Regions from separate parts of the Rhizobium pantanalense genome, predicted to be linked through region 2. Evidence: predicted binding sites of a transcription regulator. Region 2 holds the regulator's gene; each other region holds the start of a gene.
What was found. The regulator PhoB, encoded in region 2, activates phosphate uptake and scavenging genes when phosphate is short. The targets are predictions, from matches to a motif close to TGTCATNNANCTGTCAT.
Positions count from the first base shown of each region.

Region 1: a site for PhoB is predicted at 4,232-4,248, ahead of PH558_RS19950 (DUF2794 domain-containing protein). Genes of this name have one in related genera too.
Region 3: a site for PhoB is predicted at 5,191-5,207, ahead of PH558_RS00755 (phospholipase C). Genes of this name have one in related genera too.
Region 4: a site for PhoB is predicted at 5,089-5,105, ahead of PH558_RS13610 (NAD-glutamate dehydrogenase). Genes of this name have one in related genera too.

Region 1 covers NZ_JAQJCH010000007.1:194,812-202,520, reverse strand. The annotation lists gene acnA (aconitate hydratase AcnA) at 250-2,940, shown strand; gene PH558_RS19955 (DUF1223 domain-containing protein) at 3,197-3,940, shown strand; gene PH558_RS19950 (DUF2794 domain-containing protein) at 4,270-4,671, shown strand; gene PH558_RS19945 (GNAT family N-acetyltransferase) at 4,778-5,335, opposite strand; gene PH558_RS19940 (Bax inhibitor-1/YccA family protein) at 5,456-6,196, opposite strand; gene PH558_RS19935 (ABC transporter permease) at 6,392-7,709, opposite strand, start outside.
Region 2 covers NZ_JAQJCH010000003.1:141,072-148,780, forward strand. The annotation lists gene PH558_RS10060 (aspartate aminotransferase family protein) at 1-103, opposite strand, end outside; gene PH558_RS10065 (GcrA family cell cycle regulator) at 529-1,056, shown strand; gene phoB (phosphate regulon transcriptional regulator PhoB) at 1,250-1,933, opposite strand; gene phoU (phosphate signaling complex protein PhoU) at 1,965-2,678, opposite strand; gene pstB (phosphate ABC transporter ATP-binding protein PstB) at 2,730-3,545, opposite strand; gene pstA (phosphate ABC transporter permease PstA) at 3,561-4,895, opposite strand; gene pstC (phosphate ABC transporter permease subunit PstC) at 4,892-6,373, opposite strand; gene PH558_RS10095 (substrate-binding domain-containing protein) at 6,436-7,470, opposite strand; gene phoR (phosphate regulon sensor histidine kinase PhoR) at 7,656-7,709, opposite strand, start outside.
Region 3 covers NZ_JAQJCH010000001.1:150,441-158,149, reverse strand. The annotation lists gene PH558_RS00785 (LacI family DNA-binding transcriptional regulator) at 1-333, opposite strand, end outside; gene PH558_RS00780 (MarR family winged helix-turn-helix transcriptional regulator) at 452-964, opposite strand; gene PH558_RS00775 (creatininase family protein) at 1,051-1,842, shown strand; gene PH558_RS00770 (CobW family GTP-binding protein) at 1,983-3,089, shown strand; gene PH558_RS00765 (WD40 repeat domain-containing protein) at 3,089-4,078, shown strand; gene cysE (serine O-acetyltransferase) at 4,156-4,971, shown strand; gene PH558_RS00755 (phospholipase C) at 5,296-6,924, shown strand; gene PH558_RS00750 (cytochrome-c peroxidase) at 6,944-7,709, shown strand, end outside.
Region 4 covers NZ_JAQJCH010000004.1:363,428-371,136, reverse strand. The annotation lists gene PH558_RS13615 (MFS transporter) at 1-97, opposite strand, end outside; gene PH558_RS13610 (NAD-glutamate dehydrogenase) at 146-4,936, opposite strand; gene pdxY (pyridoxal kinase PdxY) at 5,231-6,106, shown strand; gene PH558_RS13600 (carbonic anhydrase) at 6,179-6,820, shown strand; gene PH558_RS13595 (lytic murein transglycosylase) at 6,931-7,709, opposite strand, start outside.

The DNA.
Region 1 (7,709 bases), on a different contig from region 2:
CCCCGTTATCGTTGCCGCAGCGCGCAAAAAATTGTCCAAATTTGCGCTTTGTCACTCTGGCAAGTCTTTACGAAATTATCTATAAGACCTGCAACCACGCCAGCGGCCGGCGTGAATTCAATCCTTGCGCCGAACTTAAGGTTTTACCCTTACGTGCGGACAGCGGAAATGGCCGTACCCGCATCCTGATGTGCATAAAGTGCATAGGCGTTCGCACGACTGTGTTGGCTATCAGAAACGGGGTATCTCGTGTCTAAATCTCTTGACAGTTTCAATTGTCGTTCCACGCTGACCGTGGACGGGAAAGACTATGTCTACTTCAGCCTTCCCAAGGCTGAAGCCAATGGTCTGCCCGGCGTTTCCAAGCTGCCTTATTCTATGAAGGTGCTTCTGGAAAACCTGCTGCGTTTTGAAGACGGGCAGTCGGTCACGAAGGACCATATCCTTGCTGTCGCCGAATGGCTGACCAACAAGGGCACCGTCGAGAACGAAATCGCTTATCGTCCCGCACGCGTGCTGATGCAGGACTTCACCGGCGTTCCGGCCGTTGTCGACCTTGCCGCCATGCGCGACGCCATGGTTTCGCTCGGCGGCGATCCGGAAAAGATCAACCCGCTCGTTCCCGTCGACCTCGTCATCGACCACTCCGTCATCGTCGACGAATTCGGCACGCCGCAGGCTTTCGCCAAGAACGTCGAGCTGGAATACCAGCGCAATGGGGAGCGCTACCGCTTCTTGAAGTGGGGCCAGCAGGCATTCAAGAACTTCCGCGTCGTTCCTCCCGGCACCGGCATCTGTCACCAGGTGAACCTCGAATATCTCGGCCAGACCGTCTGGACGAAGGAAGAGGACGGCGAAACGATCGCTTATCCCGACACCTGCGTCGGCACCGATTCGCACACGACCATGATCAACGGCCTCGGCGTTCTCGGCTGGGGTGTCGGCGGTATCGAAGCTGAAGCCGCCATGCTCGGCCAGCCGGTCTCGATGCTGCTGCCTGAAGTCATCGGCTTCAAGCTCACCGGCAAGCTCAAGGAAGGCGTCACCGCGACCGACCTCGTTCTGACCGTCGTGCAGATGCTGCGCAAGAAGGGCGTTGTTTCCAAATTCGTCGAATTCTTTGGCCCCGGCCTCGACAACATGCCGCTCGCCGACCGCGCCACCATCGGCAATATGGGTCCGGAATATGGCGCGACCTGCGGCTTCTTCCCGGTCGACAAGGAAACGCTGAACTATCTCAACATGTCCGGCCGCGCCAAGGACCGTATCGCGCTCGTCGAAGCCTATTCCAAGGCTCAGGGCATGTGGCGCGACAATGACGGTTCCGATCTCGTCTTCACCGACACGCTGGAACTCGATCTCGGCGATGTCGTGCCGTCCATGGCCGGCCCGAAGCGTCCGGAAGGCCGCATCGCGCTGGAAAACATCGCTTCCGGTTTCGCGACTTCGCTCGAAACCGAATACAAGAAGCCCGGTCAGCTCTCCAACCGCTATGCGGTCGAAGGCACGGATTTCGATATCGGCCATGGCGACGTTGCGATTGCCGCCATCACCTCCTGCACCAACACGTCCAACCCGTCGGTGCTGATCGCTGCCGGCCTTCTCGCCCGCAACGCCGTTGCCAAGGGCCTGAAGACCAAGCCGTGGGTCAAGACCTCGCTAGCACCGGGATCGCAGGTCGTCGGCGAATATCTTGCCAAGTCCGGCCTGCAGGCCGATCTCGACAAGCTCGGCTTCAACCTGGTCGGCTTCGGCTGCACCACCTGCATCGGCAATTCCGGCCCGCTGCCGGCGCCGATCTCGAAGACGATCAACGACAAGGGCCTGATCGTATCGGGCGTCCTCTCCGGTAACCGCAACTTCGAAGGCCGTATCTCGCCTGACGTCCAGGCGAACTATCTCGCTTCGCCGCCGCTCGTCGTCGCCTACGCGCTCGCCGGCTCGGTGCAGCTCGACCTGACGAAGGAGCCGATCGGCGAAGACCAGAACGGCAAGCCGGTCTATCTGAAGGACATCTGGCCGACCTCGCATGAGGTTCAGGAGTTCATCCAGAAGTACGTCACCCGCGAGCTTTATGAAACCAAGTATGCCGACGTCTTCAAGGGCGATGCCAACTGGCAGGCCGTGCAGGTTCCTCCGGGCCAGACCTATGCCTGGGACGACAACTCGACCTATGTGCAGAACCCGCCTTACTTCGTGGGCATGGGCAAAAAGGGCGCCGGCGTTTCCGACATCAAGGGCGCTCGCGTTCTCGGCCTCTTCGGCGACAAGATCACCACCGACCATATTTCTCCGGCCGGTTCGATCAAGGCTGCTTCTCCGGCCGGCTCGTACCTCCTCGGTCACGGCGTCGGCGTTGCCGATTTCAACCAGTACGGCACGCGCCGCGGCAACCACGAAGTCATGATGCGCGGTACTTTTGCCAACATCCGCATCCGCAACCACATGCTCGGCCCGAACGGCAAGGAAGGTGGCTACACCATCCATTATCCGTCCAAGGAAGAGACGTCGATCTACGATGCGGCCATGCAGTACAAGGCCGAGGGCGTTCCGCTCGTCATCTTCGCCGGTGTCGAATATGGCAACGGCTCGTCGCGCGACTGGGCTGCCAAGGGCACGAACCTGCTCGGCGTCCGCGCCGTGATCGCCCAGTCCTTCGAGCGCATCCACCGCTCGAACCTTGTGGGAATGGGCGTCATCCCCTTCGTCTTCGAGGAAGGCACCACCTGGGCAAGCCTCGGTCTGAAGGGCGACGAACTGGTCACGATCGAAGGCCTTGAGCACATCAAGCCACGCGAGCGTAAGATCGCCAAGATCACCTATGGCGACGGCTCGGTGAAGGACGTTCCGATTATCTGCCGCATCGATACGCTGGATGAGGTCGTCTACGTCAACAATGGCGGCATCCTGCAGACCGTTCTGCGCGATCTCGCTGCCTGATAGGCATTAAACGCTGTTATGGGAGGCCGCCGGAAAACTCTTCCGGCGGCCTCTTGTTTTTCACGGTGATGTGTACTGCGAGGCTTCCGCTCACTCCGGCCTCACCCCATCGTGACTTTGCGTCATCGCGTTAAACTATTATCTCTTGTTTCAGATTTTTCGGGCTTGATGTGGCCTGGTCGCCCCAAAAAGCGCGAGTTTTGCAGAGCCCGTGTAGGCAGACGGCGCTCGAGATTGGATGCAGAGGTAAGATAGAATGCGCCTTCGGTTTTTGGCTCCACTTCTGGCAGGCATTGCGCTCGCAAGTTCGCTGCATGCGCAGGAGGCTGCGAAGATCAAGGGCGTTGTCGAACTCTTTACCTCGCAAGGTTGCGCTTCCTGTCCGCCCGCCGATGCCGCTTTCCGCAAGCTGATCCGCCAGGGTAATGTCGTGGCACTCGCCTATCACGTCGATTATTGGAACTATCTCGGCTGGAACGACACCATGGCGTCCAAGGATAATACGGCGCGCCAATATGCCTACGCCCGGACGATGGGCCGCAGCGGCGTCTATACGCCGCAGGCGATCGTCAATGGCAGGGATCACATGAACGGCGCGGATCTCGATGCCATCAACGTCAAGCTCGATGATTTTCAGCGCCTTGGCGAAGGGCTGACGGTTCCGGTGAATGCCGCCATGAAGGGCGACGAGCTGGAGATCAAGATCGGCGCCGGGCAGGGCAGGGCGAATGTCGTTGCCGTCTATTTCGACAAGGAACAGATGGTGGCGCCGAAAGGCGGCGAAAACAACGGCCAGCAGATTGCCTATATGCACGCGGTATCCGATGTCGAAACAGTCGGCATGTGGGACGGCAAGGCTATGAGCCTCGTGCTGCCGTCGACCGTGCTGGATAAGGCCGGCCGGCGAGGCCTCGCGATCCTGCTGCAGTCGTCGACATCTTCGGGCGATCCGGCTGCCATTCTCGGGGCGACTGTTCTGACGGTCGGTTCGGACGGCTGAGCGGTTTTTCCAGCTTTGCCGGAGGTCTTCCATTTTGGCGTGGTCGAAAGGCTTCCTATTTTGGCTGATGCCCAATAGGGGAGGTGCCCGGCGAGGACGCATTCGGGGCTGGGGTTTAATCGATGCGTCCCGGCCGGGCCGTTTGACGCGGCGGCGCCAAACAGTCCTCTATACTTCCTGTAAATTGGGCGTCGTTTTGGCTGAAATGCGGCACTGACGAGGTGCTTTCACAGCTGGGAAAGAAATTGTGAGCCGCCAGCCGTCTTGCAATTTGATGTGGCTGAGGCAAACTGTCATTCTCCTGTCATGAGATAGCCCCTGGGGGATTGATGACTGATCAGCCGGATTTGAGACACGGTGAAAGCCGTTCCGCAGATACCAATTCATCCGTCGTCGTTGATCTCAGAGAATACAAACAGAGCAAGGACCCGCTACCGGTGACCTTTCATCGCCGGGAGCTGGATGCGATTCTCTGGATCTATGGCCGCATGGTTGGCGAAGGCGAGTGGCGCGACTACGCCATCGACCATTTGAAGGACAAGGCGGTTTTCTCCGTCTTCAAGCGCTCCGGCGAAATGCCGCTCTTCCGCATCGAAAAGAATCCGAAGCTCGCCGCGAAGCAGGGCGCCTTTTCCGTCGTCAATACCAACGGCATGATCCTGAAACGCGGTCATGACCTGAACCAAGTGTTGAAAGTTTTCGACAAGCAGCTGAAGCTGGTGGAGAAGTAGTTTCTCGTCATTGGCTCGCGCTTGTGGCGAGTGTGACACCCCCTCTGTCACGAAGTGACAGAGGGGGTGTCACAGGCTCTGCGGACTCATAGATCCGATACTAATACTATTCCCCAAATAACGTCCCAGGATAAACCGAGGGATCGGGATCGCTCTCCGCACCCTGGCCCAGCGCCTTCTGCATGAGCATCGTATCCAGCCACCGGCCATGCTTGTAGCCCGTGCCCTTCAAGAGCCCGACTTCGGCAAAGCCTGCGGCGCGATGCACGGCGACGGAGGCGGGATGGGCGCCGCCGATGACGGCGATCATCTGGCGGAAGCCGAGTCTCTGGCAGCTTTCGACGAGTGCATCGAGGAGTAATCTGCCGACGCCGCGCCCGCGCGCCTCCGGCGCCAGATAGATCGAATCCTCCACCATCCAGCGATAGGCCGGCCGCGTGCGGAATGCGGAGGCATAGGCATAGCCGAGGAACGCGCCGGTCTCGTCTTCGGCGACGAGATAGGGATAGCCCTTTTCACGGATTGCCTCGAACCGGGCCGCCATCTCTTCCTGACTCGGCGGCGTGATTTCGTAGCTTGCCGTACCGTTCAGGACGGAATCTCTGTAGATGGCGGTGATATGGGGAAGGTCGTCTGAAGTTGCACTGCGGAGGCTGACGGACATTGCTTCTATTGCCTGATCTGCGAATTTACGACGGGCGCTATCAAATCGCAGGGCGTCTGCCCAAGCAAATAAAAAAAGGCGGCCGAGGCCGCCTTTTCATGTCTCATTCATCCCGTGCGATTAACGGCGGTTGCCCATGAACTGCAGCAGGAACATGAACAGGTTGATGAAGTCGAGGTACAGCGACAGGGCGCCCATGATCGCCTTGCGGCCAGCCACGGTCACGTCGTCGGCTTCGTAGTACATTTCCTTGATCCGCTGTGTATCCCAGGCGGTGAGGCCTGCGAAGATCAGGACGCCGATCACCGAGATGGCGAACTGCAGGGCGGACGAAGCCAGGAAGATGTTGACGAGCGTTGCGATGATCAGGCCGAAGAGACCCATCATCAGGAACGAACCCATCGCGGACAGATCACGCTTCGTCGTGTAGCCGAACAGCGACAGCGCGCCGAAGGAGGCGGCGGTCACGAAGAAGGTCTGCACGACGCTCTGACCGGTGTAGATGATGAAGATCGACGACAGCGACAGACCTACCAGCGCGGCGTAGACCCAGAAGGTCGTCGTCGCGGCGGCCACGCTCATGCGGTTGATCCTGAAGCTCAGGAAGAAGACCATTGCCAGCGGGGCGAGAATGACAACCCACTTCAGCGGGCTGAGATAGATCGCCTGGCCGAAGGCCGTGATCTGTCCGTTTGCAAAGGCGAGCGAGAAGGATAGATAGGCGGCAACACCCGTGATCGCCAGACCCAGCGCCATCAGGTTATAGACCTTGAGCATGTAGGCTCGAAGGCCCTCGTCTATCATCGCACCGGATTGCGCACCGCTCTGCGCCCGGTTTTGGTAATTGCGGAAGTCAGCCATGTTTTCCTCTTTCAAGCTCCGATGTGATTACGGTGTCGGGTCTTTCAAGGCCCAGGCGCCGCTGCGGAGCTCAGCATGCCTGCACAGAATATGAGGCTTTCGGGCCTCATACACAAGGGTCAAGCGATCCGGCGCAGGTTAAATCGATGTAATATCGAGCCGTTTTGCCGGCTTCCGGTTCATCTCCGTAACGAATCAGAGCTCGCGCAGAACAGGCGCTGCCTTCTGGCCCAGGATGCGCCAGGTGCCGATCAGGCCGATGCTGACGGTCAAAATCAGCGCAATAACTAGGGTGGAGAAAGCGACATCGGGCAGGAAGGCAGAAGGCAAGCGCATGATGTGGCTGACGATGTACCAAGCGGATGCGGAGCCGGCGACCAGCGCGAAGATGGCGGTTGCGGCGCCCAGGATCAGATATTCGTAGCTGAAGGCACGGATCAATGTCGCGCGCGTCGCGCCGAGCGTCTTGAGGATGACCGCATCATGCGTGCGGGCGCGGTTGCCGGCGGCAAGCGCTCCCGCCAGCACAAGCACGGATGCGATGAGCGCGACGGAGGCGGCGGAACGGATCGCCGTCGCCAGCTGTCCCACGAGCGTGTTGACGACATCGAGCGCATCCTTGACGCGGACGCTTGTGATGGTTGGGTAGGTATTGGTAACTTTCCTCAGGATCGCCGCTTCCTGCTCCGAGGTGGCGGATGTGTCGGTCAGGGTCGCGAGCCAGGCGTGCGGTGCGCCCCTGAAGGTATTGGGCGAGAAGATCATCACGAAATTGATCGACAGCGACTGCCATTGCACCTTGCGGAAGCTGGCGATCTTGGCGGTGACGTTGCGGCCGAGCACGTTGACGGTGACCTTGTCGCCGAGTTTCAGGCCGAGCGCCTTGCCTTCCTCTTCGGAGAAGGAGACCAGCGGTTCGCCGCTATAATCCTTGTCCCACCATTTGCCTTCGGTGACCGAAGCGTTTTCCGGCACCGTATCGGCATAGGTGATGCCGCGATCGCCACGCAGCACCCATTGGCCGGCCGCCGGCACCTTCATCTTGGTGACATCCTCGTCGTTGAAGGCGACGATGCGCCCGCGGAGCATCGGCGCTTCGACGAGCTTGCCCTTGGGGTCGATGTCGAGGACGATCTTGCGGAAGCCTTCCAGTTCCGGCCCCTGAATATCGACGAAGAAGAAGTTCGGCGCCTGTTCGCTCATGCGGCCCATGAGTTCGCGGCGCATATTGCCGTCGATCAGCGTCAGGGTGACGAGTAGCGCCAGGCCGAGGCCGAGCGAGAGCACGACGGAGGAGGTGAGCGCGCCCGGCCGGTGGATGTTGCCGATCGCCAGGCGCAAAGCGGGCGATCGCACGCGCGGGCTGCGGCGGGCAAGCCAGGAGAGCAGGGCTGCTACCAGGCGCAGCACCACGAAAGCGCCGGCGATCGAGACGACGACGACGACTGCGATGAAGCGATCATAGGCAGTGACGATCGCCAGGGCGGCGAGTGCCGCCATCAGCACACCGGCG
Region 2 (7,709 bases):
GGTAGCGCTCGCCATTTTCGGTGACCAGCCACACGCCCTCGCCTCGCTCGAACCGTAACGGAGCGCGCATATAGGTGTCATAAAGCGGCGTGGTCTCGGCCATGGCCATATCTCCTCGATCACAACTTTAAGGACCGATCGCTTCCATTTGATGAAACGGGTCCGAAAAAATCAAAAATGCCGCCTTGCGGCGGCCTGGGCACTATTGATGTTTTGCACCGCGATGTCAACAAAACTGGCGCTTTAGCAGGTGCGAGATAGCGCTTGCGGGCAAAAGAGATAGGTTCAGCCGCGCCTATTGCAGAAATGCCACGCCTGGGCAGCAAGTTGGGGAAAACCTCGAAATCGATTCCTCAAGATTCTCGCGACTCTTGTCACGGAGTCAGCCTCACACTAGGTTAAAAAGCAATTGCTAGACTGCATGCGGCGGAACTAGTCACCACAATTTTAGAGCGTTTCGCGCCTCGTTCCCATGCGAGGCAATGGTGAGGGATTCTGCCATCGGAAACGCGACAGCGGAGACAGGGCATGAATTGGACAGACGAACGCGTCGAGAAGCTGAAAAAGCTATGGTCCGAAGGGTTGAGCGCCAGCCAGATCGCTGCGCAGCTCGGTGGCGTGAGCCGTAATGCCGTCATCGGCAAGGTGCACCGCCTGAACCTTCCTGGCCGAGCGAAGGCGGGCGGCACGGCAACCGCGGCGCGCACGCCGAAGCGCAGCGCAGCAGCACCCCGCACCGCAACCTACGGATCGCGCGTTGCCACCCGTACGGTCGTCGCCCGCCAGCAGGGCGCAACCATGCTGAAGGAAGAGATCGAGGTCGATTCCGTCAATGAAATCCAGTATCGTCCGGCATCGAACGTCGTCGTTCCGATCTCTCGCCGCCTCGGCCTGACGGAACTGACGGAGCGCACCTGCAAGTGGCCGGTCGGCGACCCGCTGAAGGACGACTTCCACTTCTGCGGCAATGACAGCCCGGATTCTTCGCCGTACTGCACCTATCATCAGCGCATGGCATACCAGCCGGTGCATGACCGCCGTCGCAACAACGGCTGAAAGTCACAGCAAGACAATGAGAAACGGGCCCATCGAGGCCCGTTTTTCTATTTCCGCCGCTATTTAAAGCACGTCACGATCTTTCAGATTCGCTTCCCGTGCTTTAGGTTTTCCGTCTGGCGCATGTCGTTCTCGCAAAACCGCTACGCACTTTTGCGCGACATGCTTTAGTGATACCCGAGCGGCAAACCGCTCAGGTTTCCATGGAATAGCCCGCGCCGCGAACGGTGCGGATGACATCCTGCATATTGGAGAAATTGAGCGCCTTGCGCAGGCGGCCGACATGGACGTCGACAGTGCGTTCGTCGACGTAGATATCGTGACCCCATACGCCGTCGAGCAGCTGCGAGCGCGAGAAGACGCGGCCGGGCGAGGACATCAGGAATTCCAGCAGGCGGAATTCCGTCGGCCCCAGCCGTACTTCGCGGCTCTTGCGGTGGACGCGATGGGTTTCTCGGTCCAGCTCGATATCGCCGCAGCGCAGCACCGTGGAGAGAACCTCCGGGCGGGCACGCCGCAGCATCGCCTTGACGCGAGCCATCAGCTCCGGCGTCGAGAACGGCTTGACGACATAATCGTCCGCGCCGGTCGAAAGCCCACGCACGCGCTCGCTTTCCTCGCCGCGGGCCGTCAGCATGATGATCGGCAGTCGCTCCGTCTCCGGCCGCATACGCAGCCGGCGGCAGAGCTCGATGCCCGATACGCCGGGGAGCATCCAGTCGAGGATCAGGAGATCGGGGATGCGCTCCTGGAGACGCAGCTCGGCCTCATCGCCTCTGAGGATCGTGTCGACCTCGAAGCCTTCGGCCTCAAGATTGTAGCGCAGCAGAACGCTGAGCGCTTCCTCGTCTTCTACAACAGCAACTCTCGGAACCATGCGCCTATGGTCTCCTTTCTTCGCTTCCAGATTATTCCGTCACTGCGCCGACGGTATTGGCGGTATCGTCCTTCGGGCGCTCGCCTTCGGGCTGAGCACCTGTCGCCATGTAATAGATCGTCTCGGCGATATTGGTGGCGTGGTCGCCGATGCGCTCGATGTTCTTGGCGCAGAAGAGAAGATGCGTGCAGGTGGTGATGTTGCGCGGATCTTCCATCATGTAGGTCAGCATCTCGCGGAAGAGCGAGGTGTACATGGCGTCGATTTCCTCGTCACGTTCGCGGATCGACACCGCCTTATCGGGCGAGCGGGTCGCGTAGACATCGAGAACTTCCTTGAGCTGGCTCAGCGCCAGTTCGGAGAGATGCTCGATGCCGCGGGCGAGACGGCGGGGGACGCCAGTGCCCTGCACGGCGATGACGCGCTTTGCGGTGTTCTTTCCGAGATCGCCGACGCGCTCCAGGTCAGAAGCGATGCGGATCGATCCCATGATTTCGCGAAGGTCGGCTGCCATCGGCTGGCGGCGGGCGATGGTGACGATCGCCTTGTCACCGACTTCGCGCTCGGCATGGTCGAGAACCACGTCGTCGGAGATGACTTTCTGGGCCAGAGCCGCGTCGCTGTTGACGAGAGCGCGTACGCTGTCGCTAACCATCTGCTCGGCCAGGCCGCCCATTTCAGCAATGCGGCGCGTCAGGAACTTCAGGTCTTCGTCATAGGCTGACAGAATGTGAGTGGAGACCATTTTTCTATCCTCAAAGTGAACTGTGTGAAAGGAGCCGCGCGCCTGCCATCATCAACCAAAACGGCCCATGATGTAATCCTGCGTGCGGAAATCGTCGGGATTGGTGAACATCTTATCGGTGTCGTTCTCCTCGACCAGGTGGCCGAGATGAAACATTGCGGTACGCTGCGAGACGCGGGCTGCCTGCTGCATGGAATGCGTCACGATGACGATGGTGAAATTCTCCCGCAGCTCGTGGATGAGATCCTCGACCTTGGCGGTCGCGATCGGATCGAGCGCCGAGCACGGCTCGTCCATCAGGATGACCTCCGGGCTGACGGCAACGGCGCGCGCGATGCACAGACGCTGCTGCTGACCGCCCGACAAGCTCGTGCCGGCGTCATGGAGGCGATCCTTCACCTCACCCCAGAGACCGGCCTTCTGCAGGCTTGTTTCGACGATATGCTGGAGATCGGCCTTTGAGCGATGCAGGCCATGGATGCGCGGACCGTAGGCGACGTTCTCATAGATGGACTTCGGAAACGGGTTGGGCTTCTGGAAGACCATGCCGACGCGCGCGCGCAATTCCACCACGTCAATGCTGTCGTCGTAGACATCCTGATCGTCGAGCGTGATCTTGCCGGTGACGCGGCAAGTCTCGATCGTATCGTTCATGCGGTTGAGGCAGCGCAGGAAGGTGGACTTGCCGCAGCCTGAAGGGCCGATCAGAGCCGTGACCGTATTGGCGCGGATCTTCAGATTGACGTCGAAGAGCGCCCGCTTGTGGCCGTAATAGACCGAAACATCCTGGCCGATCATCTTGTAGGGGATCGTCGTCATCTTCTTGGCCAAGGCTCTTTCGCTGGCGGCTTCCGTCATCATGTTCATTTCGTGCGCCCTCCCTTACCAGCGCCGCTCGAAGCGGCGGCGCAGCAGGATGGCGCCGATGTTCATCGCGACGAGGAAGAAGAGAAGCACAATGATGGCGCCGGATGTCCTTTCGACGAAGGCCCGCTCGGCTTCGCTCGCCCACATGTAGATCTGCACCGGCAGCGCCGTCGAAGGATCGAGCGGCGATGCCGGATAGTTGGCAACGAAGGCGACCATGCCGATCAGAAGCAATGGCGCGGTCTCGCCAAGCGCATGGGCAAGCCCCAGGATCGTGCCTGTCAGAATGCCGGGCATCGCAAGCGGCAACACATGATGGAAGACCATCTGCATCCGCGAAGCCCCAAGCCCGAGCGCCGCGCTGCGGATCGACGGCGGCACGGCCCGCAGCGCCGAGCGTGTGGCGATAATGATCATCGGCAGCGTCATCAGGCTCAGCACGAGACCGCCGACCAGCGAGGCCGAGCGCGGCAGACCCATCATGTTGATGAAGATCGAGAGGCCCAGCAGGCCGTAGACGATCGAGGGGACGGCAGCGAGATTGTTGATGTTGACCTCAATCAGATCCGTCAGCCGGTTCTTCTGCGCGAACTCCTCCAGATAGATCGACGCCGCGACTCCGACCGGCAAGGCAAGTACGAGAACGGTCAGCATCAGGTAGAACGAGCCGATCAGCGCGACGCCGAGCCCGGCGGCTTCCGGCCGGCTCGAATTGCCCGATACGAAGAGGCCGCTGTTGAAGGCCTTGTAAAGCGCGCCGCTTTCGCTGAGTTTCTTCATCCACGCGACCTGACGGTCGGACACCTTTCGATCCTTCTCGTCGACCTTCAGATCGATCTGGCCTTTGTTGGCGGAATCGATATTGGCGCTGGCGAGGAAGGTGACGTTCTGCGTCGTTCCGATGATCGAGGGATTGACGACGACCCTGTCCCGCAGCGCGATCCTGGCGCCGTCCGACACCATCGCCGTCGCCTCGCGAACGAGCGCACGGTTGCCCGGATCGATGCCAAGCGCCTTCACCAGTGCATCGCGGACCAGAACCGGGTAGTTGGCCGATATCAGCACCTTCGGATCGCTCGTGCGCTTACCCGCCGGGTCGATCACCTTCTCGGAGAATTCGATCGGTAGGGTAATCGAGGTCTGAACGAAGGCGGTATAGCCTGTACGGACCACGGTCGAGACCAGGATCATAAGGAAGACGAGACCGAAGATGACGGCGGTCATCCCATAGGCGCGGAAGCGGCGTTCGGCAGCATAACGCCGCTTGATGCCGATATCGCGGTGCACGGATGCACCCGGCGTCAGCCCGCGCGGCATGTTGAGCTGAGAGGAGGATACGACGTCGCTCATTCGTATTGCTCCCTGTATCGACGGACGATGTAGAGCGCATAGACGTTGAGGCACAGCGTCAGGCAGAACAGGGTGATCCCGAGAGCGAAGGCGACGAGCGTCTGCGGCGAGGTGAACTCCAGATCGCCGGTCAGCTGATTGACGATCTTCACGGTGACCGTCGTCATCGGCTCGAAGGGATCGAGCTGCATGCGCGCGGCAACGCCTGCGGCCAGCACCACGATCATAGTTTCGCCGATCGCCCGCGACGCGGTCATCAGCAGCGCGCCGACGATGCCGGGAAGAGCAGCCGGCAGGAGCACGCGCTTGACCGTTTCCGACCGCGTGGCGCCAAGCCCGAGCGAACCGTCGCGCAGCGAACGCGGCACCGCCATGATGATATCGTCCGACAGCGACGAAACGTAAGGGATGAGCATCACGCCCATGACAAAGCCGGCGGTCAAAACGCTCTGCGCCTCGATGAAGCTTCTGTAGTTTCCGGTCATCAGCCCGTCGATCTCGGCGGAGATATCGCGCAGGAAGGGGCCGACTGTGACAAGGGCGAAGAAGCCGTAGACGATCGTGGGAATGCCGGCCAAAACCTCCAGCATCGGCTTGGCGATGGAGCGGACGCGAGCCGAGGCATATTCGGCCATGTAGATCGCCGCGAACAGGCCAATGGGCACGGCGAAGAGCATGGCCACGAGCCCGATATAAATCGTGCCCGCCAGCAATGGGATCAGGCCGAAGGTGCCTGAGGTCTGAGCGCCGGCGCCGGTGAAGCGCGGGTCCCAGACGGTTCCGAAGAAGAACTCGCTCGCTGGCACCATGCCGAAGAAGCGTGCGGCTTCCGAAAGCATGGAAACGACGATGCCGACCGTCGTCAGCACTGCGATAGAGGAAGCGACGATCAGTGCGCCGAGAATGACCTGTTCCACACGATTGCGGGCGCGAAAGCGCGGGGCAATGGCGCGCAGACCGTAGACCGCGCAGAGCAGCGACAGGATGATCGCTGCCGCCGACATCACCAATCGGCTCACTTCACGCATGCCGTTATACTTGTTGGCGGCGGCGATCATGTAGCCCGTGGGGCGAACGGCGAGCGGAACGCCCTTCTGCGCCAGCAGCAACTGAAGATCGGCCTTGCCGCCATCGACATCAGCAAGCTCCCGGCGATCAAGCATGCGCATGCCGTGGGCGATGCTGCGCACCATGCCGTAGCTAAGATTGAGTTCAGCCGGCGGCAGAGACTGAACCTCCTCGGGAAAGGATTTTGTCACCAGACGGTCGATGACGATGGGGCTCGCGATCAGCCAGACGCAAACGAGCGCTAGGGGCGGAAGTATCGCCCATATGGCGGCATAGGCACCGTGATAGCCGAGGCGGGAATGCATGGACGAAGGCCTGCCGCCCGATAGCACAGCCGCCCTCACCCGCCCCAGCACGAAAGCGGAGGCGCCGAAGACCGACAAGCACAACAGCAGCAGCGATACACTCATTCCCATTCCCCGGCGAACGCCGGCGCGGCGAAAATCCACGCCGATGCTCGACCCTTCAGCAGTCACATGATCTTCCCGCCCGCGAAATCCTTACGGATCTGGTCACGCTCAGCATCCGGCGCCGGCACGAGGCCATATTCCGCCAGCGGGCCGTCCGGTCCGATCATCTGATCGCTCGTGAAGAAATCGACATATTCCTTGAGCCCCGGTATGACACCCAGATGGGCCTTCTTGATGTAGAAGAACAGCGGACGCGATACCGGATAGGTGCCGTCGGCGATCGTCTGGCCTGAGGGCACGATGCCGCTGACGGCGGCGACCTTCAGCTTGTCGGCGTTGTTCTGGAAGAAATACAGGCCGAACACACCGATGCCATGCTTGTTGGCGTTGATGCGGGCTAAGGTCTCGGGATAGTCGCCGTCGATATCGACCGCAACGCCATCCTTGCGCACAGCTATGCATTTCTTGGCCTGCTGGCCGGCATCGGAAACTGCGGCCTTGATGACATCGGCCGCGCCGGAAGCCTTGCAGCCGGCGGCAAGCACCTTCTCTTCGAAGACTTCGCGCGTGCCATGCTTCTCGCCCGGGATATAGGCGGCGATTTCAAAATCCGGCAGCGACGGATTGATCTCAGCCCACTTCTTGTAAGGATTGGCGACGAGCTTGCCATCGACGACCACTTCGGCAGCAAGCGCCTTATAGAGATCGACCGGTTCGAACTTGATGTCGGGATTGCTCTTGTCGAAGGCAAAGACGATGCCGTCATAGCCGATCTTGACCTGCTGGATATCGGCGACACCGGCGGCCTTGCAGGCTTCGACTTCGCTATCCTTGATGGGACGCGACGAATTGGCGATGTCGATCGAATCCGTTCCGACGCCCTTGCAGAATTCCTTCAGCCCGGCTCCGGAGCCGCCGGACTCGACCACCGGGGTCTTGAAATTCGTGAAGGTCTCGCCGAAGGTTTCGGCCACGACCTTGGCATATGGAAATACGGTCGATGAGCCGGCAATCTGAATTTGATCGCGGGCGGTTGCAGTGCCGGCAAGGGCAACCGATGCAACCAGCGCAAGAACGGATATTTTCAAAGCATTCACAACGAATCCCCCTGATGAGCTTTGAAGAGCGCTGAGGCGGACGCCACATCCACTTTTTCAGCAGTCCATTCTTACTGGTGAAAACACCGCCCTTTTATGTCAGATGAGTGAAACAATTATGACAGGCTATATACCTGATATGATTTGGATAAATCAGTGGCCCAAAGAGCGTTTCACGGAGGTTCTCAGAAGCGGACCGTAAAGTCGGTTCCCTTTCCAACCTCCGACTTGACGATCAG
Region 3 (7,709 bases), on a different contig from region 2:
GATGAAGGTTCGCTGCTTTTCGACCGAATCATAGTGATTTGAGAGGATGAAGGTGTGGCGGCTGCGATCGAGCTCGCTTTCGATTGCCTTCAGGATTTCTCCATAGAAGGGGTTCATGATGTCATGAACGACGACACCGATGATGCCCGACCGCGATGTCCTGAGGCTCGCCGCGCGGCGATTGTAGATATAGCCCAACGCGCGGGCCTGATCCTTTATCTTCTCGCGCGTGTTGACCGCAACCAATGGGCTGTCGCGTAAGGCCAGAGATACCGTTGCCGTTGAAATGCCGAGCGTTTCAGCAATAGTAGAAAGCTTTATCTTTTGCGCCACGCGCGCCCTCCCCGTGAAACGCAGCCGTAACATATTCCGATCGTTTTACGATTCCGGAATTTAAAATCTTTAATTAAAAGCTTTAATCACGCCGCGCAACACGAATTCTTGAGGATTCTCAGAATTCGTCATCATCCTCATCATCATCGCCGGCCTGGAGATTATGCTCGATTGTCTTGAGCAGCCGGACAAGCGAGCGGATATCTTTTTCCGAGAAGCCGCGGGTCGCTAGCTCATCGCAGCTCGCGGCCGAACTTTCAATCTCGCTGACGCTGTTTCGACCTGCTTCGGTCAGATAGACCTTGGTCAGGCGGGCATCGTCCGCATCCGGCCGCCGTTCGACGAAGCCTTGCGCCTCCATGCGCCCGATCGTACGCGTCATCGTCGGCGCCTTGACGCCGAGCTTTTGCGCCAGCGTACCGGCCGGAAGACCATCACTTGCCGCGAGCGCAAGAATGACACCGTCCTGCCCGGCGTAAAGGCCGCTCGCCGTCAGGCTGCGCGTCATCACCGTGCGCATGGACCGCGCCGCCTGCGTCAAGGCCGGCGACAGATCGGCAAGCGTGTAGTCCCGGTGATCCTTCTTCTTACCTGACTTACTTTTCTTCCCGACCTTGTTCTTTTTGCCCATCGTGATTCCGTTGACCTTTTCGCCGCTAAGTCATCACGCTATGACATTGCGCAGGTTACTGACATAAACAAGAGGTACATCCTCAGATGGCGCATCCTTTGCCATGTTTCGATGACAATGATGAAACATTGACGCTCGAAGAGCGAAGAAAATGGATCGCCGTACTGCCACTTGGCGCCTATGAGCAACACGGCCCGCATTTGCCGTTCGAAACCGACGCACTCATCGCGGAAGGAATCGTCTCGCGTCTCAAGGTTGCCTTGCCGGCAAACCTCCCGGTCACGTTTCTCGCCGTCGAGCCGGTGGGCTATTCGATCGAGCATATGGATGTCGCCGGTACCCGGACGCTGGCTTTTGACGAAGCTGTTCTGCGGTGGCTCGGCATTGCCGAGCAGATGAACAATCTCGGCATCCGCAAATTCGTCATGCTGAATGCCCATGGCGGCAACTCGCCGCTGATGACCATCGTCGCAACGGAAGCGCGTGTGCGCTTCAACATGCTGGCGGTTGCCACCAGCTGGACGCGTTTCGGCGTGCCGGACGGGCTGATCGCGCCCGAGGACAAAGCCATCGACATTCACGGCGGCGATATCGAGACATCGGTCATGCTTGCCCTGCATCCGGAAAAGGTTGACATGCCGAAGGCGGCAAACTTCCCGTCACGGCAATCGGAGTTCATCAAGGGCTTCAAGCATCTGCGCGCCTATGGACCTCACGCCTTCGGCTGGAAAATGGCCGATCTGAGCAGCCAGGGTGTGGCCGGCAACGCGGCCGTGGCCACGGCGCAAAAAGGCGAGCGGCTGATCGCACATGCCGTCAAGGGCCTCATCGAGCTGCTGGAAGATATAGACAGCTTCGACATGTCGATGCTGTCATGAGCACGCCGCCAAACCGCCTCTCCGCAATCCAATGTGATCTTATAACATATAAAAGCCTTTGAACTGGCGTCTCCAACTCCTTATATGGAAGCCGACCAATGTCTGCTCCCCGGGGCAACCTTCCATATTTCGAGGCTCCCATGACCGAAACAGCCACGCAAAAGCCCGTTCCCGTCACCGTTCTCACCGGCTATCTCGGCGCCGGCAAGACGACGCTGCTCAACCGCATCCTGTCCGAAAATCACGGCAAGAAATACGCCGTCATCGTCAACGAGTTCGGCGAGATCGGCATCGACAACGACCTGATCGTCGAGTCGGACGAAGAAATCTACGAAATGAACAACGGCTGCGTTTGCTGCACCGTTCGCGGCGACCTGATCCGCGTCGTCGAAGGCCTGATGCGCCGCCCCGGCCGCTTTGACGGCATCATCGTCGAAACGACCGGCCTTGCCGATCCGGTTCCCGTCGCCCAGACCTTCTTCATGGACGACGATGTCCGCGCCAAGACCGAGCTCGATGCCGTCGTCGCACTCGTCGACGCCAAGCACCTGCCGCTACGCCTGAAGGACAGCCGCGAAGCCGAAGACCAGATCGCCTTTGCCGACGTCGTCGTCATCAACAAGTCCGATCTCGTCTCTCCGGAAGAACTGGCCCAGATCGAAGATATCGTTCGCGCCATCAACCCGGCTGCCCGCGTCTACAAGACGACCCGTTCCGGCGTCGAGCTTGCACGCGTGCTGAACCAGGGCGCCTTCAATCTGGAACGCGCGCTGGAAAATGATCCGCATTTCCTCGAGCACGGCCACGAGGATCACGTCTGCGGTCCGGATTGCGATCATCACCATCACGACCATGATCACGATCACCACCATCATCATGATCATGATCATGATCATCACCACCACGATCACGACCATCATCACCACGGCCTGTCGCCAATCCACGACGTCACCGTGCAGTCGGTTTCGCTGCGTGGCGGCGAGATGAACCCGGAGCGCTTCTTCCCCTGGATCCAGAAGGTTACGCAGACGCAAGGCCCGAACATTCTGCGCCTCAAGGGCATCATCGCCTTCAAGGACGACCCGGAGCGTTATGTCGTTCAGGGCGTCCACATGATCATCGAAGGCGATCACCAGCGCCCCTGGAAAGACGGCGAGAAGCATGAAAGCCGCCTCGTCTTCATCGGCCGCGAACTCGACCGCGAAAAGCTGGAAGCCAGCTTCAAGGCGTGCGAGGCGTCTGCCTGATGCCGACTGTTGCTCCGCTTGATATCGACGGCCACGTTCTGGCCGTCGAATTTTTAGGTGATACCCCTTTCTTCGCCAGCGCCGCCGGCGCAGTCCACCGCCTCGAAGGCGGCGAGAAGGTTACCGAAGCCCATCACGGAATGCTGACCTGCATCCGCGATCCCTATAGCGAGAGCCTGATTTCGGGCGGTGAGGACGGCAAGGTCTTGCGGATCGCAGCCGATGGCAGCACAACGGTACTGGCCGAAGCGCCGCGCAAATGGATCGGCCAGCTTGCAGCCGGCCCGCAGGGCGCCGTCGCCTATTCCTACGGCAAGAGCACCTTCGTACGGCTCTCCGACGGGACGACGAAAGAGTTTCCGGAAGAACGTACCGTCGAAGGCATCGCCTTCGCTCCCAAGGGCCTGCGCATCGCGGTTGCCCGCTATAACGGCGTATCCCTGCACTGGGTCGGCATGAGCGGTCAGCCGATCAATCTCGAATGGAAAGGCGCCCATACGCGCGTCACCTTCTCGCCGGATGGCCAGTTCATCGTCACGACCATGCAGGAAAATGCGCTGCACGGCTGGAAGCTGGATACAAAGCCCGGCGCCGAAGCGCGCCATATGCGCATGACCGGCTATCCCGCCAAAGTGAAGTCGCTCTCCTGGTCCAACAAGGGCAAGTGGCTTGCCTCGTCGGGCGCACCGGCGGCGATCGTCTGGCCCTTCCAGGGCAAGGATGGCCCGATGGGCAAGGCACCGCTGGAGCTCGGCACGCGCGCCAACATCATGGCAACCTCCGTAAAATTCCATCCCGCCGAGGATATCCTCGCCATCGGCTTCATCGATGGTATGATCCTAGCGGTTCGCATCGGCGACGCCAAGGAAGCGCTCTTGCGCCGGCCCGGCAAGGGTGCGATCACATCGATGAGCTGGAGCAAGTCCGGCAAGCTGCTCGCCTTCGCCTCCGAAGCCGGCGACTGCGGTGTCGTGGACATCTCCGGTTAAAGCAATTCCAAGAAAAGTGCACAGCTGTTTTCCGTCCGGAATTGCGTGAAAACAATGAGATGCAGAGAGACAGGATTATGCCTCAGTCAGGAACGGCAATCGCCGGAAATCCACCTGCCCCAGCCGAAAACGTCTGGGACGTGATCCGTTGCGAAGCCGCCGAACTGGCGGCGCGCGAGCCGACGCTTGCGCCGCTGCTGCAGGTGCAATTGCTTGCCGGAAACTCCGATGCCGAAAGCCTTGCCAACGTACTGGCCGCCCGGCTCTGCGTCGTCAGGATCGAGCATGGTAACATGCTGTCGCTGCTGTCGGACGTGTTGGCGCGATATCCAGTCCTCCTGCAGGCAACCGAAGCAGATCTCGTTGCCGTGCGAACCCGCGACCCCGCCTGCACTACCTACCTGCACGCGCTTCTCAATCTGAAGGGCTTCCACGCCCTGCAGACGCACCGCATCGCCCATGCGCTCTGGGCGGAGGGCCGCAAGGAAATTGCGAGCTGGCTCTCCAATCTCGTCTCGCTCGTCTTCGGCCCGGATATCCATCCGGCCGCGAAGATCGGCACCTCGATCATGCTCGACCACGGCTCTGGCATCGTCATCGGTGAGACCGCCGTCATCGAGGATGAGGTCTCCATCCTGCAGAACGTCACGCTCGGCGGTACGGGCAAGGAGAGCGGCGACCGTCACCCGAAAATCCGCCACGGTGTGATGATCGGCGCCGGCGCCAAGATCCTCGGGAATATCGAAGTCGGCGCCTTCAGCAAGGTTGCCGCGGGCAGCGTCGTGGTCAAACCCGTGCCGCCGCATTGCACCGTTGCAGGCGTCCCGGCTGTGGTCGTGCGCATCCATCGCGCCGACGAGATTCCGGCTGAGACGATGGATCAGAATATCTGATTTCACCGAATGAAGGACTGTGGCTACCTCATGCTGAGGAGGCCCAAGGGCCGTGTCGAAGCACGAGGAGGGTGAGGAAACACCCCGCTGGCAGTCCGTGACATAAGGTAGCACTGTAAACGCTCCGGACAGGCGTCTCGTACCGTTCTGCATCCAGCACAGCAGAATCAAGTGCTTGCCGGAGATGCCATATCAATGACGCAATCGCCTGTCCGCGCCCTTCATGGAACTGTCATACTCCATTGATAGCTCGAAAGGGTTCTCTATGCCCGGCGTGGCGCAAATGCGTCGGAGCAATGCCCCCCACTCGAAGAGGATATGACGATGACCAGTTTTTCACGTCGCGCCGCCCTTGCAGCCGGCAGCGCGCTTGGCCTTGTTTTGCTCTGTTCCACCGCCGACGCCGCTGACGTAAGCCCGATACCGAATACCGCAACCCCCATCAAGCATCTTGTCGTGATCTTCCAGGAAAATGTGTCCTTCGACCATTATTTCGCAACCTACCCCAAGGCTGCAAATGTCGATGGCGAACCGGCATTCAAGGCGGCCGACAGTACGCCGACCGATATCAACACGCTCGCCAATGCTGGCCTTCTCGACAACAATCCGAACAAGACCAACACGGCAAACGGCGCCGATGCGGTTGCCCCCTTCCGGCTCGACCGCACGCAGGCGGCAACCCAGTCGCAGAACCACGGTTACACCGCCGAACAGGCCGCCTACAACAATTTCGCCATGGATCTTTTCCCAGCCAATACCGGCAAGGGCACCAAGGGTGCTGCCGGCGCCTTCGGCACGAAGGGACAGGTCATGGGCTATTACGACGGCAACACCGTTACGGCCTACTGGAACTATGCTCAGCACTATGCGATGAGCGACAATTCCTTCTCCACCAATTTCGGCCCCTCGACACCGGGCGCGCTGAACCTCATCTCCGGCCAGACAAATGGCGCCATCCTGCCGCCTGGCTATACGCTGGAAAGCGACGGCACCTATTCCAAGGGCCGCATCGTGCCCGACGGTAATGGCGGCTGGACTGCGATCAGCGACTTCGATCCGACCGGCGACGTCTGTTCGGTCGGCCAGACCGCGCTGATGTATGGCAAAAATATCGGCGACATGCTGAATGAGCACAAGATCACCTGGGGCTTCTTCGAGGGCGGTTTCGATCTGACGGCGACCAACCCGGATGGCACGACAGGCTGCAAGCGCGCGACCACGTCGACCATCACCAAGGTCAACTACACCGACTACATTCCGCATCACCAGCCGTTCCAGTATTACGCCTCGACCGCCAACCCGACGCATGCGCGCCCCTCTTCCGTGGCGGCGATCGGCACGACGGATGCAGCAAACCACCAATATGACATGACCGACTTCTATGCGGCGGTGAAGAACGGCAACATGCCCACAGTCAGCTTCCTGAAGGCGCCGGCCTATCAGGACGGCCATGCCGGCTATTCCGATCCGCTCGACGAGCAGGAATTCGTAACTGAGGTGGTCAACACCGTGCAGAATTCGCCGGATTGGAAGGATACTGCCATCATTATCCTCTACGACGATTCCGACGGCTGGTATGATCATGCCCATGCGGTCGTCAATCCATCGAAAATCCCCGTCAAGGGCTATGACGTGCTGAGCGGCGACAGCTGCTCCACCGGCACCGCGCTGCCCGGCGTCAACGGCCAGCCGGCGCAGGGACGCTGCGGCTACGGCACGCGCCAGCCGCTGCTCGTCATCTCGCCCTATGCCAAGGTCAACTTCGTCGACCATACGCTGACCGACCAGACCTCCGTCATGCGTTTCATCGAAGACAACTGGATGGCCGGCGCCCGCCTCGGCGGCGGCTCCTTCGATGTGCTCTCGGGCTCGCTGAACACCATGTTCGACTGGTCCAAGGGTGATACGCCTAAGCTGATCCTCGATCCGAAGACAGGCAATCAGGCATCATAAGACTATAAGGGAGACGGAAATGCCCTTGATCAACCGCCGTCTCCTGCCGCTCATCGCACTCGCGGGCCTGTCGCTTGCGGGTGCGGCTGTCGGCATGGCAAGCGAACCGGCCGCCAGTGCTTCGACAACTGATGGCTATGATGACCGGGTACTGCTGAGCGCGATGGCCCAGCTTGGCAAGAAGCTGTTCTTCGATCCATCGCTTTCAGGCGGCGGCCAGATATCCTGCGCCACCTGCCATGATCCGGCCAACCACTATGCGCCGGCCAATGGCCTCGCCGTCCAGCTCGGTGGCCCGCATCTCGATCGGCCGGGCATTCGCGCGGTGCCGAGCCTCGCCTACAAAATGTCGACGCCTTCCTTCTCGATCGGAGAAGAGAGCGCTGCCGACGAAGCGGCGGAAGCCTCGCCGATGACCGAAGCATCGGGCGTGGCTCTCGCCAATGCCCCCGCCGCCGTCACCGGCCCGCTGACCGCCCAAGCGGTCGTCAAGGCCGAAGCGGCAGCCGCAGTAAACCTCGTGCCGCAGGGCGGCATGTTCTGGGATGGGCGGGTCGATTCGCTGGAGGAGCAAGCCCTGCAGCCAATGATCTCGCCTTTCGAAATGGCGAATGCCGATGCGGCCACCGTCTATGCCAAGCTAAAAGAGAGTTACGGCAAGGAGATTTCGGCGCTCTTCGGCGACAATATCCTCAACGATCAGGACATGACGATCTCCGAGATCGGCTTCGCGCTCGCCCGCTATCAGATCGAGGAAAACTCCTTCCATCCCTATACCAGCAAGT
Region 4 (7,709 bases), on a different contig from region 2:
ACGGCTGGGCCGCCCAATCGAAAAACATCCAGCCCCAGATGCCGCGTGCCGGCACTTTGGCCGGCACGTCATTTTCAACAATTTCGGTTGCCACCAGATCCAGCCCTCATTCCCTTACCCGTTCGCAGGGTCGGGGCGGACTGTGTCACCTTGCCCGGCCGTTCGCAAGATCGCTGAGCAGGCCAGCGGCGACGGTGATGCGGGCGAGGTTGGGATCGCCGCTTTCGCTGAGGCCGCCAAGTTCTTCGGCGATACGATTGATGCGGATACGGTCTTCCGCATGCCATGCCTGAACCGGCTGCTTGTCCTTCGGATGGTTGGACAAAGCAGAGATGACGATATCGCGGCGGGCGCCGGCGATCTGGTCGAGGCTGCGCGCCAAAGCGAGGCTCTCATAGTGATCGCCGGTGACGATCCGGCTGCCGGCAAGCAGGAGGCGGCCGACGCGGAAGGTTTGCGAGACGGTGAAGTAGCTTTCGGCCGCCCGGTTCAGCGTATCGCCGGTGCGTTCGGCGATCTGCATGATCTCAGGCACGAGGACAAGCGCATAGATCGTGGCGATCTCCGAAGCGAGCTTCTCCGGCAGGCCGGCTGCCTGGTATTCCGCTTCGCGGGCTGCGATCTCGGCCGCGAAATCTGCCGGGATGTGGGTCAGGAAGACGGGTCGAAGCTTCTTCAGAGCTGCGCGAAGCCGGCTAACGGTTTCCTCGATTTCGCCCTTGGCCGCTCCGGTCTTCAGCAGCAGGCGCGTCAGCACGGTATAGACTTCGGTGATCTCGCCATAGACGCGGTTCTGCATCTGGCCGCCCACCTTACCGTCAAGCGCATCCGTCTCGTTCCAGAGCCGGTCGAGATCGAAGCCGTCGCGGGCGATGACGGCGGCCTTGACCACTTCGGCCGCTGATGCCGCCGTCGCATCCATCATGCTGACGGCAAAGCCTGGACCGCCCCGATTGATCGCTTCGTTGGCGAGCGCCGTGCCGATGATTTCACGGCGCAGGCGATGGCTTTCGATATCCGTGGCGTTCGAACGCTGCATCTTGGCCGGGAAGTAGCGGCTGAGCGTGGCTGCAAAATAGGGATCGTCAGGAAGGTCGCTGGCGACAAGCGCGTCGAAGAGCACGATCTTGGCATAGGAGAGCAGTACGCCGATTTCAGCGCGCGTCAGCGGCCGACCATTGGCGTAACGCTCGGCGAAGGTCTGATCGTCGGGCAGGGTCTCGACCTTGCGGTTGAGCTGCTTGGCCGCTTCCAGCACGCTCATGAAGCGGCTGAGTTCGAGAGCGTTGCCTGTGCCCTTGCGCTCCGTCAGCGAGATCGCCAGGGATTGCAGATAGTTGTTGCGCAGAACGAGCGCTGCCACCTCGTCGGTCATGGAGGCGAGCAGCGTATCGCGCTTGGCGCGTGTCAGCCGGTCGTCGAACATAGCGTTGGCAAGCGCGATCTTGATATTGACCTCGACGTCGGAGGTGTTGACCCCGGCGGAATTGTCGATGGCGTCGGAGTTGCAGCGCCCGCCCTTCAGGCCATAGGCGATGCGGCCCTTCTGGGTGACGCCGAGGTTGGCGCCCTCGCCGATCACCCTGGCGCGAACCTCGTCGGCCGTGATGCGGATCGGATCGTTGGCGCGGTCGCCGACTTCCGAATCCGTTTCGGAGGGAGCCTTGACGTAGGTGCCGATGCCGCCGAACCACAGGAGATCAACGGGTGCCTTGAGGATCGCCGTCATGATCTCGAAGGGCGTTGCGACCGCCTTGTCGATGCCGATCGCGGCGACGGCTTCCGGCGTCAGCGTGACCGATTTTGCCGCGCGGGAAATGATCATGGCGCCCTTCGACAGGACGGACTTGTCGAAATCCTGCCAGCTCGAACGCGGCAGGTTGAAGAGCCGCTGACGTTCTGCGAGCGTCTTGTCCATGTCCGGATCGGGATCGATGAAGATGTCGCGATGGTCGAAGGCGGCGAGCAAGCGGATTTTCGGCGACAGCAGCATGCCGTTGCCGAAGACGTCGCCGGACATGTCGCCGACGCCGACGACGTTGAAGGGCGTCGTCTGGATGTCAATGTCCATTTCGCGGAAGTGCCGCTTCACGGTTTCCCAGGCGCCGCGGGCGGTGATGCCCATCTTCTTGTGGTCGTAGCCGGCCGAGCCGCCCGAAGCGAAGGCGTCGTCCAGCCAGAAGCCTGCTTCCTGCGCCAGCGCATTGGCGGTGTCGGAGAAGGTGGCGGTGCCCTTGTCGGCGGCGACAACGAAATAGGGATCGTCGCCATCGAGCCGGACCGTATCGGCCGGCGGGATGATATCGGCGCCGGAAATGTTGTCGGTGATCGACAGCAATGTGCGGATATAGGTCTTGTAGGCCTCGCGGCCGGCATTGAAGATCTCGTCGCGGTTGCCGCCGACCGGAAGCTTCTTCGGATAGAAGCCGCCCTTGGCGCCGACGGGGACGATAACGGCGTTCTTCACCTGCTGTGCCTTCACAAGGCCCAGCACCTCGGTGCGATAGTCTTCAGCGCGATCCGACCAGCGCAAGCCGCCACGCGCCACCTTGCCGAAGCGCAGGTGTACGCCTTCCACCTCGACACCATAGACGAAGATTTCGCGGAAGGGGCGCGGTTCGGGCAGTCCATCGAGCAGCTTGGGATCGAGCTTGAAGGCGAGCATGGCCTTGGGGGTACCGTCCGCGTTCTTCTGAAAATAGTTGGTGCGCAGCGTCGCGTCGATAGCATTGACGTAGCGGCGCAGGATGCGGTCGTCGTCGAGGCTCGGAACGTCGGCAAGCTCGGCTTCGATGCTCGCATGCAGCTCGGAGAGCTTCTTCGTGCGGTTCTTGTCGCTGAGCTTCGGGTCGAGCGTATCGTGGAACAATCGGAAGAGCGATGCGGCGATACGCGGGTATTTGTCCAGCGTCGCAGAGATATAATCCTGCGAATAGGCGATGCCGGCCTGTCTGAGATAGCGGGAATAAGCGCGCAGCACATTGGTTTCGCGGGCGGAGAGATCGGCAGAGACGATCAGCCGGTTGAAAGCGTCGTTGTCGATCGTGCCGCCGAAGGCAGCAAGGAAAGCTTCCTCCAGGGCGGCGCCGTGGCGGGCGAGATCGATGGTCAGGCCATTGCGGGCCTCGAGCTCCATGTCGTGCAGCACGACATGGCCGGTCGATCCGTCCTTGGCCGTGACGTAGATATCGAAGGTGCGCTCGCTGATGACGTTGAAACCGAGATTTTCCAAGAGCGGTACGCGGCGCGACAGCGCCAGATTGCCGTCTCCATGGAAAATCTTCAGCGAGAGAATGTCGCCTGCCTCGTCCTTGCGGATATAGAAGCCGATGCGGATCGGTTCGGCACCGGTCGTGGCGATGATATCAGGCAGATCGGCAAAGGCGTCTTCCGGCGAGAAGGCCTCCTGGAAGGCCTGGCTGACGGAAATGCTCGGCGCTTTCGGGCCAGCCAGCATGGCGAAGCGCTCGTCCCAGCGGGCTGTTATGGCGCGGATCGCCTCTTCCAGCTTGGCCTGGGGAACATGCGGCGTCTTGCCGGCGCTGCGGCCGATGATGAAGTGCACGCGCGCCACGCCGCCTTCCGGGAAAGCCGGATAATAAGCGGAGACGCGCCCGTCATAGACCGACTTCAGGTAATTGCCGATCTTCTCGCGGACGACGGAATCATATTCCTCGCGCGGGACATAGACAATGACGGAGACGAAGCGGTCGAAATGATCGATGCGCGGCAATACGCGCACGCGCGGCCGGTCGGTCAGGTCGTTGATCTGCTCGGCGAAATTTGCCAGCAACGAGGTGTCGATCTGGAAGAGATCGTCGCGCGGATAGGATTCCAGCGTGTTTTCGAGCATTCGGCCGGAATGGCTTGTCGGATCGAAGCCGAAGTGATCCTTGACTTTCTGCACCTTCGAGCGCAGCAGCGGCACTTCCGCGGCAGCGCTGGTATAGGCCGTCGACGTGAAGAGGCCGACGATGCGTAGCTCGCCCGTTACGTTGCCATCAGCGTCAAAGCGCTTGACGCCGACATAATCCATATAGGCGCGGCGATGGACGATCGATTTGACGTTGGCCTTGGTGACGATCAGGAAATCCGGGCCGTCAAGAAAGGCGAGGATTTCCGGCGTGGTCGTGACGGCGTCCTTGCCCTGCCGGAGAACGCGGACATCCGGATTGGAGAGGATGCCGAGGCCGGTGCCGCGATCGCGCTCGACCTTGGCATTGGCGCCCTTGCCGGAATAGACATATTCGCGCATGCCGAGGAAAGTGAAATTGCCGTCGCGTAGCCAGGCAAGGAAGGCAAGCGCTTCGTCACGGTCATTCTTGCGGCGGCCGGCAGCCTCGTAGGTCGATAGTTCCGATATCACCGTATCGAGGCGCGACAGCATCGGCTTCCAGTCGGAAACGGCAAGATGCGTCTGATCGAGCACGGTCTGGATCCGCTTGGTCAGATCCGTCGCCTGCGCTGTCGTCAAAGGTGAGAGATGAAGCTGGATATGGCTGACGCGATGGGCCGGATCGCTCGGCTGATCGGCGGAATAAAGGCTCGGTTGCTTGCCCTTCTCGACGACCAGGATCGGGTGGATGGCCATATAGAGATCGCGGTAGCTGCTGGTCACTTCACCCATGATCGATTCATAGAGGAAGGGCATGTTGTGGTCGGTGATCGAGAGGATCGACACCGCAACGCCATCGGGTTCGATACCGGCGACCTGCTCGATGCTGACTCGCGGAGAGGTGCCGCTCCAGGCTGCCAGTTCCTTGGCCGCGTGCGTTGCGGCAAGGGCCAGCATTTCCGGGCTGTAAAGCTCCATGTCGTCATTGCTCGCCCGGCCGAACAGGATTTCGGGATCGAGATGCGCCTCGCCCGCTGCCGCGGCTATTTTGCGTGCCGCTTCAATCTGTTTTTCCCGTTTCGGATTGGTCTTGGGCGCCATGGAATTCCTCCCGATTTTCGAATTATGACGACAGTAGCAGAAGGTTTAGCGAAAAAACTGGCAAAAAGAATGCGAATTTGGTTGCTTTCGGACTGATTTTGGCCGGTTTTTTTAAAAATCTTGCCGGAATGCGCGATCTCGGTGCAAAGCGGATATCAGTGGTGTGACATTGGCGGAATCAACTCGTCAACAGAGGTTTTCATGACTCTGTGAAGTGCGGTTGACAGAGTGCCGTCGAAGGGATCATCAACGGCGCCATGGCAGTTTGAAGCCCTGAACTTGAAAGCTAGCATCATGTCGCAAGTGTCCGCCGGCACCGTTATCGTCATCTCCAGCCACGTCGTCCGAGGGTCAGTCGGCAATCGCGCCGCCGTTTTCGCGTTGGAGACTCTTGGCCATCCGGTGTGGGCGCTGCCGACGATCGTTCTCCCTTGGCATCCCGGTCATGGGCGTTCGACGCGGTTGACCTTCAACGAGGCGGATTTCGACCATGCGATCGACGATCTCATCGCCGCACCCTGGCTTTCGGAGGTCAAGGCGGTTCTGTCGGGATATTTTGGCAATGCTGCGCAGGCGCATTCCGTTGCAAGGCTCGTAACGGCTTTGCGGGAGAAGAACCCCGATCTCCTCTATGCCTGCGATCCTGTCATCGGCGATGCCGGCGGGCTTTATGTGCCTGAGGCGACGGCGGAAGCGATCCGCGACCATCTGATCCCGCTGGCGTCGCTCGCAACGCCGAACCGCTATGAGCTTGCCTGGCTTGCGGGAGCGCCCCTCGAGGATAACAACGCCATCATGGAGGCGGCTCTCGCGCTTGGCCCGTCGCGCATGCTGGTGACGTCTGCCGTGCCGATGATGGCCGGCGGCATTGGCAATCTCTATCTCAGCGGCCGAAATGCGCTGCTTGCCGAACATCGCAGCGTGGAAGGTGCGCCGAACGGGCTCGGCGATCTCTTATCCGCCGTGTTCCTGTCGCGCCTGCTTTCCGGCATGGATGAGGAGCGGGCGCTGCAGCTGACGACGGCCAGCGTCTTTGAAGTGCTGGCACGCGCCGTCAAGCGCGGCAGCAACGAGCTGACGCTTGCCGTCGATTCTGCAAGCCTGTCGACACCGATGGCCATGGTGCAGCTGAGGCATCTCGTCCACCCGGCGCAGCGGAAGAAAAGGTAACGGCTGGCAGCGACGGGAGCTTTTTGCAGCGCAGCAGTTGCCATCGGCCGAAGTGCATTGTAATCCAATATCATGCAAAGCTTTCCCGACACCCTTCTGAACGGTTATCGCAACTTCATGAGCGGGCGTTACGTCGATGAGCGCGAACGCTATCGCACTCTCGCCGAGCTTGGCCAAAGCCCATCGACCCTCGTGATAGCCTGTAGTGACTCCCGTTCGGCGCCGGAGATTATCTTTGACGCCGGGCCGGGCGAACTCTTCGTCATCCGTAACGTCGCCAACATGGTGCCGCCCTACGAACCGGACAGCAATTTCCATGCGACTTCGGCAGCGCTGGAGTTCGCTGTTCTGTCGCTCAAGGTTTCCGATATCGTCGTCATGGGCCACGGCCGCTGTGGCGGTATCCGAGCCGCGCTCGATCCCAATGCCGAACCTCTGTCGCCTGGCGACTTCATCGGTCGCTGGATGGCGCTGCTGAAGCCTGCGGCCGAACAGATCCAGAGCAACGACATCATGACGCAGACCGAGCGCCAGACGGCTCTGGAGCGCATCTCAATCCGCAATTCGCTCGACAATCTCCGCAGTTTTCCGGAGATCAGAGCGCGCGAGGAAGAAGGCAAGCTTAGCCTTCACGGCGCCTGGTTTGATATTTCGACCGGCGAACTTTGGGTCATGGACCCGGCAACGCGCGATTTCATCCGCCCTGAGATTTAAGGGGCCCGAGGTTTAAGAGGCAGGCGCCCCGTAGGGCGGCAGGTGGATCAACGAAAAAGGCGCTGCTGACCATCTGGTCGCAGCGCCTTTTTTGATTCACGAGATCAGGACTACTTGCCGTCGATCTGCTGGCCGATATAGGCGATTGCCTGCTGATAGACCTTTGCGTCGTTCCAGCCGGCAATGGCGGAGAAATTCGGCTCACCGGGCTGATAGCCGGCGCCGGGCTGCCAGCCGTGGCCGCGCAAGAAGTTGGCGGTCGAGGCGAGTGCGTCGGCGCGCGATCCCACAAGATCGACCCTGCCGTCGCCATCTTCATCGACGCCGAAGGCGACGACGTTTTTCGGCATGAACTGCGTCTGGCCGATTTCGCCATGAGCTGCGCCGCGTGCCGACGGGCTGAGATAACCTTCGCCGACGAGCTTCAGGGCGGCGTAGAGCTGCTCAGTAAAGAATGCGGAACGACGGCAATCATAAGCAAGGGTTGAGACGGCCGAAAGCGTATGCTGATCGCCCATATAGCTGCCGAAGCCGGTTTCCATGCCCCAGATGGCGATGATCGGGCCTGGGGGGACGCCGAAGCGCTTCTGGATCTTGGCGAAGAGCGCGGCATTGGCCTGCTTCATGCTCTTGCCGCGATTGATGATCGTCTGTCCCCCGCGCTTCTTCATGAATTCCTCGAAGGAAAGCTTGAAGCTCTTCTGGCCGCGGTCGGCGCGGATGGTGGGTTGGTTGTAATGGACGTTGGCGAAGGCCCTGTCGAGGGTGGAGGGGCTGACGCCCTGTGCCTGCGCTTCCCGCTTGAATTCCTGCACCCAGTTCTCGAATCCGGCGGAGGTGTTGCCGCAAGATGCGGCATTTGCCGCAAGCGGCATTCCCAGCAGCAATC